DNA from 2 places in the Synechococcus sp. LA31 genome. Region 1 is predicted to be linked to the other one. Evidence: predicted binding sites of a transcription regulator. Region 1 holds the regulator's gene; the other holds the start of a gene.
The links. Region 1 encodes NtcA, which controls nitrogen genes in cyanobacteria. Its sites were predicted from a motif close to GTANCNNNNGNTAC; they were not measured.
Positions count from the first base shown of each region.

Region 2: the regulator NtcA is predicted to act here: its motif matches at 6,198-6,211, upstream of KJJ24_RS12285 (circularly permuted type 2 ATP-grasp protein).

Region 1 is NZ_CP075523.1:1,882,393-1,889,792, reverse strand. Features, by position in the region: gene KJJ24_RS10345 (glycoside hydrolase family 38 C-terminal domain-containing protein) at 1-1,141, shown strand, start outside; gene psbN (photosystem II reaction center protein PsbN) at 1,129-1,269, opposite strand; gene psbH (photosystem II reaction center phosphoprotein PsbH) at 1,356-1,556, shown strand; gene KJJ24_RS10330 (TatA/E family twin arginine-targeting protein translocase) at 1,561-1,833, shown strand; gene pth (aminoacyl-tRNA hydrolase) at 1,867-2,517, shown strand; gene KJJ24_RS10320 (DUF3146 family protein) at 2,529-2,786, shown strand; gene KJJ24_RS10315 (resolvase) at 2,798-3,229, opposite strand; gene KJJ24_RS10310 (DUF3084 domain-containing protein) at 3,226-4,383, opposite strand; gene ntcA (global nitrogen regulator NtcA) at 4,423-5,136, opposite strand; gene rph (ribonuclease PH) at 5,201-5,935, opposite strand; gene KJJ24_RS10295 (cob(I)yrinic acid a,c-diamide adenosyltransferase) at 6,057-6,677, shown strand; gene dcd (dCTP deaminase) at 6,677-7,270, shown strand; gene thyX (FAD-dependent thymidylate synthase) at 7,274-7,400, opposite strand, start outside.
Region 2 is NZ_CP075523.1:2,258,911-2,266,310, forward strand. Features, by position in the region: gene KJJ24_RS12260 (redox protein) at 1-369, shown strand, start outside; gene KJJ24_RS12265 (hypothetical protein) at 379-582, opposite strand; gene KJJ24_RS12270 (transglutaminase family protein) at 720-2,765, opposite strand; gene KJJ24_RS12275 (transglutaminase family protein) at 2,824-3,693, opposite strand; gene KJJ24_RS12280 (alpha-E domain-containing protein) at 3,678-4,715, opposite strand; gene KJJ24_RS12285 (circularly permuted type 2 ATP-grasp protein) at 4,709-6,148, opposite strand; gene KJJ24_RS12290 (PilZ domain-containing protein) at 6,261-6,659, shown strand; gene ureC (urease subunit alpha) at 6,644-7,400, opposite strand, start outside.

The DNA of each region.
Region 1 (7,400 bases):
GGTGCAGCTGGCTATGCCGGCTGGATTGGCGGCCGTGCCACTGCATCGCAGCGATGCAGCTCTGGCGGCGCCCGCCGGCGTCCAGCAGTCGGTGCAGCTGGAGATCGGTGAGGAGCGCTGGTGGCTCAGTAATGGGCTTCTGCGCGCTGAGTTCGGTCCTGGCGGGCTGCAGCAGCTTTGGGGTGGCGATGGCGTGGCGCAGTTGCGTGGGCCCCTGGCCTGGTGTCGCTGGGGTGATCACGGCGAGTTCTGGGATGCCTGGGATATCGCCGCTGATTACCGCTCCAAGCCTTTACCGCTGCAGTGGCAGCCGGGCCCCGACCTGGCAGAGCAGGGGCCGCTTTGCACCCGCCTGGTGTGGCGCGGCCGCTGCGGCAACAGCAGCCTCCGGCTCGATGTGCAGCTGCGCGCGGCGTCCCCCTGGTTGGAGCTCTGTTTGCGTGTCGATTGGCAGCAACGCCATGAACTGCTGCGTCTGGAGCTGCCCTTGGCGCAGGCGGCCTGCCGTTACGCGGCCGACACCCCTGGCGGTGTGTTGGAGCGGCCGGCCGCAGTCATGAATGCCCGCGAGCAGGCCCGCTGGGAGGTGCCGGCGATCAGCTGGCTGGCGTCTCAGGCCAGTGCTGGCGGCGGGCTGGCGGTGTTGCTGGATGGGCCGCAGGGTGTTTCGGCAGACGCGGATCGCCTGGGGGTGTCCCTGCTGCGAGCTCCCACATGGCCCGATCCCTCGGCGGATCAGGGGCTGCAGCGCATCCGGCTGGCCTTGATGCCCTGCGCCGATGGTTGGCGGGAGCAAGCGGTGCCGCGGCAGGCTCAGCGCTTCCGCGAACCGCTCTGGCTCAGGCCGGCGGCTCAAGCCGAGGGAACTGAAGTGCCGCTGCCGCTGGACCTGGGCTCCGACGCACTCCAGCTCGTTCAGTTGCAGCCGTTGGCGCAGCCTGGCGAAGCGCAGCTGGTGTTGCAGAACCTCAGCCCGCAGCGGCAGTGCCTGCGTTGGCCGGAGGGCTGGCGCGCTCGCCGTGAGGGCCTGGGTGATGGGGCGTTCGCAGACGCGCAGGAGGCCGATGGCGACCTGCTCAGGCCCTGGCAATTAGGCCGCTGGCGGGTCAGCGGCGGCGCTGAGCTGAGTCAGTCGTCGTGATCGTCGAAGGGATCGGTGAGCTCTTTCGACGGGGGGCCGAAGGCCTGGTAAATCCCAAACCCCGTGAGGCCCAGTAACACGGCCAGTACGGCCAGGGCCACGGACATGGCTGGGGACGACGTTTCCATCACAACTCTCGACAGGCAAGCCGCGGCAGCGGCCGCGACCCTTACAGTAACGAGACTGACCCCGCTGCCAGAGAGCACAGCCCGTCATGGCTCAACGCACCCGCCTGGGAGATCTGCTTCGCCCCCTCAACTCGGAGTACGGCAAGGTTGTTCCCGGCTGGGGAACCACTCCGGTGATGGGCGTGTTCATGGCCCTGTTTCTTGTCTTCCTGCTGGTGATCCTGCAGCTGTACAACAAGTCGCTGCTGCTCGACGGCATCACGGTTAATTGGAACGGCGCAGGCTGATTCGATGAATGTGTTCGGAGTCGGACTGCCTGAGCTGGCGGTAATCGCCGCCATCGGATTGCTGGTCTTCGGCCCGAAGCGTTTGCCCGAGCTCGGTAAAACCCTTGGGAAAACTCTCAAGGGTTTTCAGAGCGCTTCAAAGGAGTTCGAGCAGGAATTCCGAAAAGCTGTGGATACGGTGGAAGCTGAGGTGAGTGCTTCCAGCACCTTGCCCTCCGCCGAGCCTTCCCAGGCGAAGAGTGTGGAGTCGGCGGTGGATCATCCGGCAGACGCCTGATCGCAGGCTCCGTGATCGACCCGATTGCTTCCCATGGCTGCTGATCAAGGCCTTGCTCCCTTGCAGTTGCTTGTGGGGCTCGGTAATCCCGGCGAGAAGTACGCCGACACACGCCATAACGTTGGCTTCATGGCCCTCGAACGCCTGGCTGCTCAGGCTGGCACCGGCTTCAAGCAGCAGAGCAAGCTGCATGGTCTGCTGGCTGAGGTTGGCGTTGGGACACGGCGGCTGCGTTTGCTGATGCCGCAGACCTACATGAACGACAGCGGCCGCTCAATCCGTGCCGCCCTCGACTGGTTTGGCCTTGAGCCTGAGCGGATGCTCGTGCTCGTTGACGACATGGACTTGCCGCTGGGCCGGCTGAGGCTCCGCTGCTCCGGCGGGGCGGGAGGCCACAACGGGCTGCGCAGCACGATCTCCCATCTAGGCGGTCAAGAGTTTCCGCGGCTGCGCATCGGCATCGGTGCTCCGGCCCTGAATCCGGTGGAGCGGAAGCAACGCACGGTGGGCCATGTGCTCGGCCGCTTTGCCCCGGCTGAACAGCCGGTGCTGGATCAGGTGCTCGAGGAGGTGCTGGCCGGCATTGATCTGATTCAGCGGCTCGGTTTTGAGCGCGCTGGTAACCGATTGAACGGGTTTGTGGCGCCTGCGGCAGCCAAGCTGGCAGAGCCCTCTAGCTGCTGAGGAGCTCTGCCTTGAGTCGCCTACCCGCCACGACTGCTCAGCTGCGGGTGCTGCAGCAGAGCTTCAGCCAGCGGCGTCTGGAGGGCGAGGTCAGTGCCGGTGGCTTTCAGTGGACCTTCAGCTGGTTTTTTGATCGCGGGGAGCTCCAGGTGGAACCGTCGCTCGGTCGTGCCTTGATCCACGACGCGCTGCTGCGGTTTTTGCTCAAGGCCGACTATCAACTGGAGCCTGGCGGCGATTACGTCTTTACCGTGCGAGCCAAGTTCTGAAAGTTCCTGCTTCAGCGCACCAGCAGTTTCAGATCGCTTGTCCGCGTCAGCAGCCTGTCCAAGTGGCGCTCCAACAGGATCTGGGCCACCACGTCGTCCACATCGCGGGGAGGTAGGCGCAGGCCTCGGGGTAGCAGGCACCGCCAGCCGCGTGGGCGCTCCAACTGCCAATAGCGCTCCCGTGCCGCCAGTGTGGTGCCGGCTTCCGGCACGAGCAGCGTTGAGAGCTGCTGCTCAGCCAGCCATGGCAACCAGGGCTGGCTGCCGGTGCCATCGCCGAGCAGCACCTTGGCGAAGGGGTGCTGGTTGCACCACTGCAGCAGTAGCTCGCGGCAGCGCAACGGAGGAAGAACGCCGGCAGCGAGCACCCGCGATGCCTCCGGATCCGCGAGCACCAGGCCGCATTTGCTGCGGCCCGGGTCGATGGCGGCTAGGCGACTCAACGATTCACTGCTCGAATCTCCACAGCCACCGGGTCCACCAGATCGCTGTTGCGGCGCGAGATCGCCTGCAGTTGCACCACCTGGCCGGAGGGACGATTGGTCAGCTCTGCGGTGAGTTGACTCACGCTGGCGGCATCGAATTGCAGCCCGCTGGCCAGGCTGCCGTTGCGCTTCACCGTGTTGTAAGCAGCGGCGAGCAGCAGATTGAGCAGGCTGCGCACCTGTTCGGGGCTGCGCTCATCGCCTTCGAGCACGGTGCTGGCCAGTTGCTCGCCCGCCTGCACCACCCGCTTATTGCGTCGCACGTCGGGGAAGGCCACCACCTGTCGTTCACCCTTGAGCACGTTGGCGGCAGAGATCACGCTCACCACCCAGTCACCCGGCTTGCTGAGGATGCCTTCGAGCTTGGTGATGTCACTGCGGGGCACCAGCAGGATCTGGCGGTTGGGAACTTGGCCCGGCAGCACCCGCTGATACACGTTGATGTTGGTTTGGCGCAGCAGCGCTTCGATCACCGGTTTGGCTTGCGAGGGCTGCTCGATCCGCACCTTGGCGATCTCTAATGGCTGCCCGCTGCTGATCACCACATCGCCACGGCGCAGGGCGATCAAATTGGTTTCCAGCTGCTGCAGTTCCCTGGCGCCGGCGTTGATGCGGCTGTTGAGCCGCGCCAGCTCATCGCGGTTGCGGCGGATGTCGGCATCCTTGGTGCCGATCTCCTGGGTCAGCCGATCGCGTTCCAGCTCCAGTTGGCGGCGTTGCGCCTGCAGTGGGGCGAGCTCCTTGCGCAGCGCCTGGGCCTGGTCTTCAACCATGGCCAACTGTGTGCGGGCCAGTGCTCGGTCCTGTTCGGCTGCGCTGAGTTCCCGCTGGCTGCGTTCGAGGTCTTCGCGTCCATCACGCAAGCGCCTCTCCAACTGATCGAGCTCGAACAAACCGGTGCGCAGCCTGTCGCTCACTAGCAGCATCAGTCCGAGGGAGATGGCACTGATCAGGCTGCCGGTAAGCACCGTGATCACCACAGCGGTGCGGCGGGGTCGCATACCCAGCAGGCTCAGGCGAGCTTTGCCCACCTTCGAGCCAAGCCGATCGCCGAGGGTGGAGAGCACCCCACCCAGCAGCAGCAACGCCAGGATCAGCAGCCAGCCCGACACACGCTTTCGCGACGACGATTCAGTATCGGCTGGAAGCGTTCAGCTGAACCGCTTAGCCAACGCCAGCGGATCAAACACGGTGATCTTCTTGCGGTCGATCTGCACCAGCCCGGCATTGCGTAGATCGCCGAGCAGGCGCGTGATGGTCACGCGGGTGGAGCCGATCGCTTCGGCAATGGCCTGGTGGGAGAGGCGCAGATCGATGGTGATCCCCTCGCTGGTGGGCACGCCAAAATCACGGCAGAGCACCAGCAGGAAGCTCACCAGCCGCGACGACATATCGCGGTGGGTGAGGGTTTCGATCATGGTTTCGGTCTGCAAGATGCGCGAGGAGAGGCCCTGCAGCATCAGCAGCCCCACGCTGGCGTCGATTTCGATGGCTTTGCGCACTGAGGTGGCGGGAGCGGTGACCATCTCCACCCGCGTGAAAGCAACCGCGTGATAGAAGCGGTCGGAGCGTTGGCCGGTGAGCAGCGAGAGCACGCCGAACAGGCTGTTTTCACGCAGCAGGGCCACGGTGATCTCTTCACCGGATTCGTACACCCGCGACAGGCGCACAGCACCGCGACGCAGCAGGTAGACCTTCTCGGCTGGATCGCCCGGGAAGAAAATCGTTTTGCCGCGCTCCACCGTTTCCGTGGTGCTGCCGTTGAGACCGCGGATCACATCCAGCAGCGTTGTATTGGCGGCCGGGGTGGCGCCAGTCGTGGGGCTGGGGGAGTAGCGGCTGAAGCCTGGTTGGGCGCCGACCATAACGGCGGGGCAATGTGTGCCGGACCCTACGGATCACCCTGACGGGCTCTTGTAGTGGTTGACACTAATTCGGTGCTTGCTCGAGCGCCTGCTGCTGGCTGTGCCGAAGTTGCAGCAGTCCGCTTTCGGCGAGATCCAGCAACCCGTTGAGCTGTTGGCGTGAAAACGGTGCGCCTTCAGCGGTGCCCTGCACTTCCAGCAGCTGGCCCTGGCTGTTCATCACGACGTTGAGATCCACGGCGGCGCGGCTGTCTTCGCTGTAGTCGAGATCGAGCAGACCGCTCCCATCCACCAGCCCCACCGACACAGCCGCCACTTGCTCCAGGAGTGGGGATCGCTCCAGTACGCCTCTGGCCTCTAGGCGCCGCAGGCCCAAGGCCAGGGCGGCCCAGGCGCCGGTAATCGAAGCGGTGCGGGTGCCGGCATCGGCCTGCAGCACGTCGCAGTCGATGTGGAGGCTGCGCTCCCCCAGGGCCTCAAGGTCCAAGCAGGCTCTGAGGCTTCGGGCGATCAGCCGCTGGATCTCTTGGGTGCGGCCGGAGAGTTTCATCAGCTCTCGGGGCTGGCGGCTGGGGGTGCTGGCGGGCAATAGGCGGTAGTCGGCGCTGAGCCAGCCCTTGCCCGAGCCCTGCCGCCATTTGGGCACGCTCTCCTCGAGGCACACGCTGCAGATCACGGCGGTGCGGCCGGTGTGCACGGTCACCGAGCTCAGGGCAAATCCCATCGGGTCCCAACTGAAACGGGTGGGCCTCAGTTCGCTAGGGCTGCGGCCATCGCTGCGGGAGGGGGCGGCGGACATGAACGGCAGCAAGGTGAGCGGCGCTCCGATGGTACGGGTGTTTGCACTACAGGTAGTGGTGAATGCTTGCCCTGTGGTCTGACGCCGCTACATTCAGGTTTCAGCGCGGCGGCCAGCGGAGATGACGGCGAGCATTGCAGCTCTTCCCAGCGGTGGCTCCGGAGGCCCATCCCGCCCCGGCCACCGCGGGGGTGCGGCGCGCGCCTTCAGCGCGGCGCCGCCGGCGGCTGGGCGCAGCCTGCGCCTCGTGGCCCAGCAGGAGGGGCTGCTGCAGGTTCACACCGCTCCCTTCCGCGGCAGCTTCAGTGGGGTGTTCAGCCAGGCTCTTCGCAGTGCTGGCTTGGGCAGCCGCGTGCTGATCAGCCAGTTTCTGAAAGGTGGGGTGGAGCAAGGGCTGGAGCGCAGTGTGTGGTTGTGCGGCCGGCTGCAGTGGCTGCGCCCTGCGGTGGCGAGTTGCCTAGCGCAGCCTGCGGCGATGGATGAGGTGGGTCGCGCTGAACGCGAGGCAGTGCTGGAGGTGTGGAGCTTCACCCGTGAGCAGATGCTGGCCGGGCAGCTTGATCAGCTGGTGCTCGATGAGCTCGGGTTGGCGGTTGAGCTGGGTTTCCTTGAGGAAGCTGAAGTAGTGGCCGCGTTGGAGCAGCGACCCTCCCACCTGGATGTGATCCTGACGGGGCCGTCCATACCGAGCGCCCTGCTGGCGATGGCGGATCAGGTCACCCAGCTGCGCCGAGGTTTCTGATGCTCAAGAACGACCGCTGGATCAATGAGCAGGCTGCCGCTGGCATGCTCGCGCCCTTCCAGCCCAAGCTGGTGCGCCACCTCGATCCCGATAACGGGGCCCAGCCGGTGCTCAGCTTCGGTTGCTCGTCGTATGGCTATGACCTGCGCCTGTCGCCCCAGGAATTCCTGATCTTCAAGCATGTGCCGGGCACGGTGATGAACCCCAAGCGGTTCAACCCTGCCAACTTGGAGCCCGCTCCCTTGCGCCGTGACGACGACGGCGACTACTTCATCTTGCCTGCGCATTCCTATGGCCTTGGTGTGGCCCTAGAGAAGATGAAGGTGCCGCCCAATATCACCGTGATTTGCCTGGGCAAGAGCACCTACGCCCGCCTAGGCATCATCGTGAATACCACCCCCGCTGAGGCTAGTTGGGAAGGGCATCTCACTTTGGAGTTCAGCAACTCCTCGGGAGCAGATTGTCGTATCTATGCCAATGAGGGCATTTGCCAGTTGTTGTTCTTTGAAGGTGATCCCTGTGAAACCACCTATCAAGATCGCGCTGGGAAATACCAGCACCAACCTGAGCGGGTCACGCTCGCGAAGGTCTAAGCGTTAAGGGGCCAGGCGCGCTTTGTGCAGCCGGCTCTTCTCGTACCAGCCGGCGATTTCTGGAGCCCATGCCTGCATGTGGGGCCACATCAGGTCGCACAGCACCCGGATTTCCTCCTGGGCATCGAGT
Region 2 (7,400 bases), 380 kb from region 1:
CCCGCTGTAAGTCCTCCCGATGAGGAGAACACAGGTGCCTGGCAGTTTTATCTACACCCGCATCAGGAAGACAACCTGCTTGCGCTGCATGGCGGCCGCACCTTCTTCCTGGTGAACTTCGGCTGGAATTACCCGTACCACCTTGTTCGCCTGGAAACCGGCGGCGACATCCTGCGCATCCCGCCAGGCACCTTCCACCGCTCCGTGTCAGACCCCGATGGATCGGTGGTGCTCAATCAAGCCGTGCGTGAGGAAGGTGCCAGCGTGATGCGTGAGTTCAGGGTTTATAACAGCCGCTTGATTCCGCGCCTGTTCGCCACCACCTTCAAAACAGCTCCACTGCCGAAGCTGCACGGGGTGAGCTGGTAGGCCGCAGGCTCAGGCCTGTTCGCGGCGGCGAGGTAGCGGCACCACATCGCGCTGATTGAAGCGCTCGCACACGGCATAGGCAGCGGGGAGATTGGCCACCCGCTGCCAGGTGCCATCCACCTCCGCGTGGTTCACCACGTAGCCGCCGGCGCCATCGCGCGCGATTCGGCATCCATCGCCTGTGAGGCCAACAAGGTGCAGCTGCCCGCCCATGGATCGGCTCCGTACTGATCTGTTTCTACGTCTGCTGGAGGGGCGCTGGCATGTGTGTTTTTGCCCACGCAATCAATCTTGAGGCTCAGGAAAAAAAGCTGAAAGCGAAGCCTGATTCCCTTCCGATTTGCCCGCTTCTACAGCCGTAAATCCACTGTGCTGCAGTGCTCCCCAGCTCCGCGCAGGGTTGCTTGTAAGCCCTGGCCTTGCGCCGCGGCCTTCCGATGCGTCTCGTCGACGTCAGTGAGGAGCTCAAAACCCCTGGACTCATCCAGCCATTGCCAGCTCGCCACGGGATCACCGCTGCAGGCATCACACAGCACCAGCTGCAGTGGCACGTGGACCGGCAGGCAGGGATGCAGGCAGGGAAACAGCGCCTCCTGGCGGAAGCGCACGGCCAGCAGCTGATCCGCATCCTTGGGCCAAGGCAGCTGGCGCCCTTGGATGCGCAGCGCATAGCGCTGCTGGAAGCCGGGGGTGGCGATCACTTCAAAGCGGCGCAACGAGCTGTCCACAAAACGGCTGGTGCTGCCTCCTTCCACTGGCGTGTCGCACAGCAGGGGCCAAGGTTCAAGCGCCTGGCGAATGCTTAGCGCAGCCTCCCCTTGCTGCCAGTGCATCAGCTGCGGGAAGCGCCATTCCCAGATGGCGCGGAAGGGCTCGGGGTCGAGGGGCAGCCCATCAGCGGCGAGATCGGCCAGCAGCAGCTCCAGATCACTCCAGAGGGCACTGGGCAGTAGCGCGTGATCATGCAGGCTTTCGCCCCAGGGCCGTAGGCCCTGGGGGCGCAGCTCCGGCTTGAGTAGCCGCACCGCCAGGGCCCGGAACAACAGCGCTACGGCGCTGGTCCAGCGGTGATCCGGCAGGGATTCGAGCGCACGGAACTCCAGCAGGCCCTGGCAGCCGGCGGTCCAGGCGGGGTTCCAGAACTTGTCGAGGCTGATTTCGCTGCGGTGGGTGTTGCCGCTGCGATCGGCATGGAGATGACGCAGGGTTTCGCCGATGGCCACCCGCTGGTCGCCGGGTGGCAGATGCTCGAGGGCGCCGTGCGCTAGCCGCAGATCCAGCAGGCTGGCGCTGCCTTCATCGGGTCGTGGCGCCTGGGAGGCGGGGCCCACGCTGCGGCCGCTGAAGAGATAGGCCAAGCAGGGATGGTGCTGCCAGTAGCGCAGCATCCCCACCAGCCAGGCCGGCCGTGAAAAGAAGGGATGCTCGTCCAGGCTGGGGCCGCCCAGCAGCAGGTGGTTGCCGCCGCCGGTGCCCTCCGTGCGTTCCCCTTGTTGCTTCCAGCTGCGCAGGCCCACCGCTGCACCGGCTTGCTCCAGCAGCTCGATCCAGCCCGCGTACTCGTGCCAGCTGTGGCAGATCGGCAGGTTCACCTCCAGTACGCCGGGATCGGCGGTGAGCCCCAGCACCTGCCAATGCTCATAGGCATCCCAGGGCAAGACGCCACTCAGTTCCGGCTGCTGCCAGGCGTCGCTATGGGCGGCCAAGCTGCGCAGCAGCTGCTCCAGCGGTTCGCGCTCCAGCGGCGGCAGAAACAGTGCCCAGCTGGCGGCATCGCGCTCCAGGGTGAGCACCTGGCGTAGGGCACCAGGAGGGAAATGTTGGAGCGGCAACCGCAGTCCCGCCGGGCCTGGAGCGCCGCTCAGCTCCCGTAAGGCATCCTCCAGGGGCCAGGGGATGGAACGCCACTGGCCGTCTTCGCAGCTCAGGGGGATTGCCCACACCTGCCGGTCGCTCTGCAGAGGATCGCGCAGGGGCAGGGCCTGCAGCGGGCAGCCCAGATCGGTGCCGATTGCCGCCAGGAGCATCTCGAGCGCCGCTGGATCGGGGATCGCCGTTGCCGCGTCGGCTTCGGGCTGTAGCGGCACCAGTGGCTCGCCGCTGGTGCCGGTGATCAGGCGCAAGGCCCAGCGGGGGTTCACCTCCCCGTCGTATCGCTTACCTGGGCAATAGAGCAGGGTGCTGCCAGGCCAGGCGCGGCGCTGCAGTTCAGCTGCCAATCGCCGCGCGTAGCGGAGTTTGGTGGGCCCATCGGCCGCCACGCTCCACTCGGCACCCTTTGGATCGATCGGCACCAGCGTGGGTTCACCGCCCATGGTGAGGCGGATGCCTGCCCGCTGTAGCCGCGCTTCAACGGCGGCGGCTGTGGCCTGGTTGATGCTGGCGGTGGCTGTCACGGCCGATGGTGTCTGGCCCTGTCATCGCGCGGGTGCGTCGATCCGGCAGCACCAATCGCTACCGCAGTGCGGAACTGAGGATCTCGGCGCTGATCTCCCACTCCAGCTCGCTTCCCACCCCGGGGGGGCCGGAGAAGGTGCCGCTCACGGCCGCGGTGAGGTCGGAGCGTGAAGACGTGGCCACCGGGAGGTAGCGGTCGTTGACCGCGCCCTGGCCGCTCGGATCAAAGCCGCGCCAGCCGGCGCCTTGCAGATACACCTCAGCCCAGGCGTGCAGGTCATAGCGCTCGGGCTTGGGTTCTACCAGGTGGTAGCCGCTCACGAAGCGGGCGGGCAGCCCCACACTGCGGCAGCATTCGATCATCAACATCGCCAGATCGCGGCAGGAGCCCACCCGTTCCTTGAGGGTTCGGCCGGCGGGCCAGGCGGGTCCCACATGGCGCTGGGTGTACTTCACCCGGTCTTGGATCACCTCCACCAATTGCTGCAGGAAGTTGAGGCTGCGGCCATCGCTGCCCATCAGTGCTTCTTGGGCTAGATCCACCGCGGCGGCATCGTGCTGTCCGTTGGGCAGCCAGCCCTGCAGATTGCTGAGTAGATCGGGGTTGAGCTTGCCGATCTGCACCGGCAACTGCGCCATCTGCTCATCGAGGCAGGCCTCCAGCAAGGGAGGTGTGAAGGTTTCCACCTCGCTGGTGGCCACCACCGTGAGGTGATCGCTCTCCCCCAGAAATCGTGCGCGGGTGATCGTGTCGCCACCGGCGGCCATCAGCTCATAGAGCTGACTGGGGTCTGGGGAGATCTCCAGGCTGTAGTCGATTAGTCGTTGAAAGCCGTGGGGGCGGGGACGCAGGCAAAAGCGATGCGGCCCCAGCAGCACGGGTTTGCTGTAGCGGTAATCGAACCGGTGAATCAGGCGGGCGCGCATGCCAGGTGGTGACTGGTGGCGGTGACGGAGACGGAAGCCTGAGCAGGCATAAGGGCTGCCGCTTCCTCGGCTGTGGCCAAGCTCGGCAACACGAAGTAGCGCGCGTGGATCAGCTCGTGCAGGTTATTGAGATCGAGCTGGAGCGCGTCGATCGCTTCATGCAGCCCACCGGCCACCAACTCATCGATGCCCGTGTAACTCCAGCGGGCCCGGGTGAGGCCGCTCAAGCATTCGAGCGCGTCGGGTTTGCCGGGCACCGGGCTGGCGGCTACCACCTGCAGGGTTTCGTGAATCCGTTCGAGGCAGTAGCGCACCGAGCGGGGGAAGCTGGGATCCAGCAGCAGAAAGGCGGCCACAGCGCGCGGAGTGATCACTCCCTGTTGCGACTGGCGGAACATCTGATAGGCCCCAGCCGTGCGCAGGAGCGAAATCCACTGCAGTTCATCCAGCACGCCACCCACTTCTTCCGGGCTGGGCAGCAGCAGGAAGTACTTCACATCGAGGATGCGGGTGGTTTTGTCGGCGCGCTCGATCAGGCGGCCCAGGCGGCTGAACTGCCAGGAGAGATCACGGCTGAGGGTGGCATCGGTGATGCCATAGAAGAGCTGGCAGCCGCGCCGGATTTCGCGCAGTTGCTCCTGGGGTGGTTGCAGCCAGAAGCTGTCGCTTTCCAGCAGGGTCCAATACAGATCATTGATCTGCTCCCACATCTCGGTGGTGATCACATCGCGGATCTGGCGAGCGTTCTCCCGGGCTAGGGCAACGCAATTCACGATGCTGCTGGGGTTGGCTTCTGCTCGCACCAGAAACTCCACCACCTGATCGGGGCCACCGCCGGGGTAGAGCTCATCGAACAGCTCACGATCGCCGCTGGCATCAATCAGGGGCTGCCAGGGCTCGGCGCTGCCGGGGGGGCAGTCGAGCGCCATCGCTTCGCTCACCTCCACGAAGCGCGAGAGGTTCTCGGCGCGCTCCACGTAGCGATTGATCCAGTAGAGGGAGTCGGCAACGCGGCTCAGCATGCGGCTTCCTCCACGATCCAGGTGTCCTTGCAACCGCCGCCCTGCGACGAATTCACCACCAGTGAACCTCGCTTGAGGGCGACTCGGGTGAGGCCGCCGGGTGTCACCCAGGCGTCTTTGCCCCGCAGCACATAAGGCCGCAGATCCACGTGGCATGGATAGAGCTCGCCTTCGCTGAGAGAGGGCACGGTGGAAAGCTCCAGGGTGGGCTGAGCGATGAAGTTGCGCGGGTTGGCACGGATCTTCTCGGCGAACTCAAGGATCTCGCTTTGGCTGGCGTGGGGGCCGATCAGCATTCCGTAGCCGCCCGCTTCCGACACGGCCTTCACCACCAGCTCACCCAGATGGGCCAGCACGTAGGCCTGGTCATCAGGCCGTGCGCACAGGTAGGTGGGCACGTTTTCGATGATCGGCTCCTCGCCGAGGTAGTAACGCACCATTTCGGGCACGTAGGCGTAGATCAACTTGTCGTCGGCCACGCCGGTGCCGGGCGCATTGGCGATGGCCACGCGGCCTTGGGCATACACCTCCATCAGGCCGCGCACTCCGAGCATTGAATCCGCGCGGAAGACATCGGGATCGAGGAAGTCGTCGTCGATGCGGCGGTAGATCACATCCACCGGCTCAAGGCCTTGCGTGGTGCGCATCCACACCCGCCCGTCCTGGCAGGCCAGATCGCGGCCCTCAACCAGGGAGATGCCCATCTGCTGCGCCAGGTAGCTGTGCTCGAAATAGGCGCTGTTAAAAACTCCTGGGGTGAGCAGCACCACCCGTGGGGTTTCGGTCCAGGGGGCCAGATCCCGCAGGGTTTGCAGCAGCTGAGAGGGGTAGTTGTCGATCGGCTGCACGGTGCGGCCACTGAACAGGCTGGGGAACATGCGCTTCATCACGCGCCGGTTTTCCAGGAAGTAAGCCACGCCTGAGGGGCAGCGCAGGTTGTCTTCCAGCACCCTCCAGGTGCCCATCCCATCGCGGATCAGATCGAGGCCGGAGATCTGGCACCATCGCCCCAGGGGTGGGCGGAAGCCACGCAGCTGCGGCCGCCAGCCCTGGGAGCTTTCCACGTCGTCGCGGGGGATCACCCCATCGCGCAGGATCGCCTGATCGCCATACACATCCGCCAGGAACAGATCGATCGCTTCCAGGCGTTGGATCAGGCCGCGCTGCAGGCGCTCCCAGTCAGCCGCACCGATCAGCCGCGGCAGTGGATCGAAGGGGAGGATGCGTTCGCCGCCGCGGTTGCCGGACTCGTTGAGGCGAAAGGTGGCCCCCAGCCGTTTCAGCAACATGCCAGCGGCGGCATGGTTGCGGTTGAGCTGCTCCAGCCCGAGGGCGCCGAGGGAGGAGAGCAGGGGCTGCAGGGCGCTGCGGGGCTCTTCGCTGGTGCTGAAATATTCGTCGTAGCCCTTGCTGGGCCGGTAGTCGGTGAACATCGCCGAGCCTGCGGTGGCGTGATCATGCAGATCTGTGGGCTCCCCTCAAGTGGCTGTTGCTACGGAAGCTGTGGGTTGCTCAGCCCCGGGTGCCTTCCCTAGCGTTTGGGCCATGACCAGCCCCTTCCCACCGCTGGATCAACCCCTCTGGGATCAGGCGGGCCAGGCGCTGAATCGCCGCCGCGAGGTGCGGCTGGCGGTGGGCAGCGTGCTGCCGGTTCAACTGCGGCCCATGCCGCCCGGCCAGCCCCCCGGGGCCTGGTTCAGTGCCGACATTCTCGACATCAGCCACGGCGGTTTGGCGCTGCTGCTCCCCGCCAGCGCTGCCATGCCACCGCTGGTGCCGTTGCTGCTCGATCTGAGCAACCACCCCGGCTTTGGCCGGGTGCGGCTGCCAGCCACCCTGCGTTGGCGAGCTCCTGCTGATGGTCTCGGTGCGTTGCAGGTGATCGGGGTGCAGTTTGATCAGCCCCTGCCACTGGTGCCGCCGCTGGTTCAGAGCAGGAAGTAGCGCTGCGCCATCGGCAGCACGTCGGCCGGTTCGCAGGTGAGCAGCTCGCCATCGGCGAACACCTCGTAGGTCTGCGGGTCGACCTCCACCTTGGGCAGGGCAGTGTTGTTCTTCATCGCTGCTTTGTTGATGCCCCCGCGGGTGTTCTGCACCGGCACGCACAGCCGCTCTAGGCCCAGCTTTCGGGGCACGTCGTCGTCGAGGGCGGCCTGGCTCACAAAGGTGAGGCAGCTGGGGGCCAGGGCCTTACCGAAGCTGGCAAACATGGGCCGGCCATGCACGGGGCCAGGGGTGGGGATCGACGCGTTGGCATCACCCATCTGCGCCCACACGATCGAGCCACCTTTGATCACCAGCTCAGGCTTCACGCCGAAAAAGCCAGGTTTCCACAGCACCAGGTCTGCGAGCTTGCCCACCTCGACTGAGCCCACTTGGTGGTCGATGCCATGCACGATCGCCGGGTTGATCGTCACCTTGGCGATGTAGCGCTTGAGGCGGGTGTTGTCGTTGCGCTCCGAATCTCCCGCTAGGGCACCGCGCTGCACCTTCATCTTGTGGGCGGTCTGGAAGGTGCGGGTGATCACCTCACCCACGCGGCCCATGGCCTGCGAATCGCTGGCGATCAGTGAGAAGGCGCCGATGTCGTGAAGGATGTCTTCCGCGGCGATCGTTTCGCGGCGGATGCGGGATTCGGCGAAGGCCACATCCTCGGGAATCTTGGGATCGAGGTGGTGGCACACC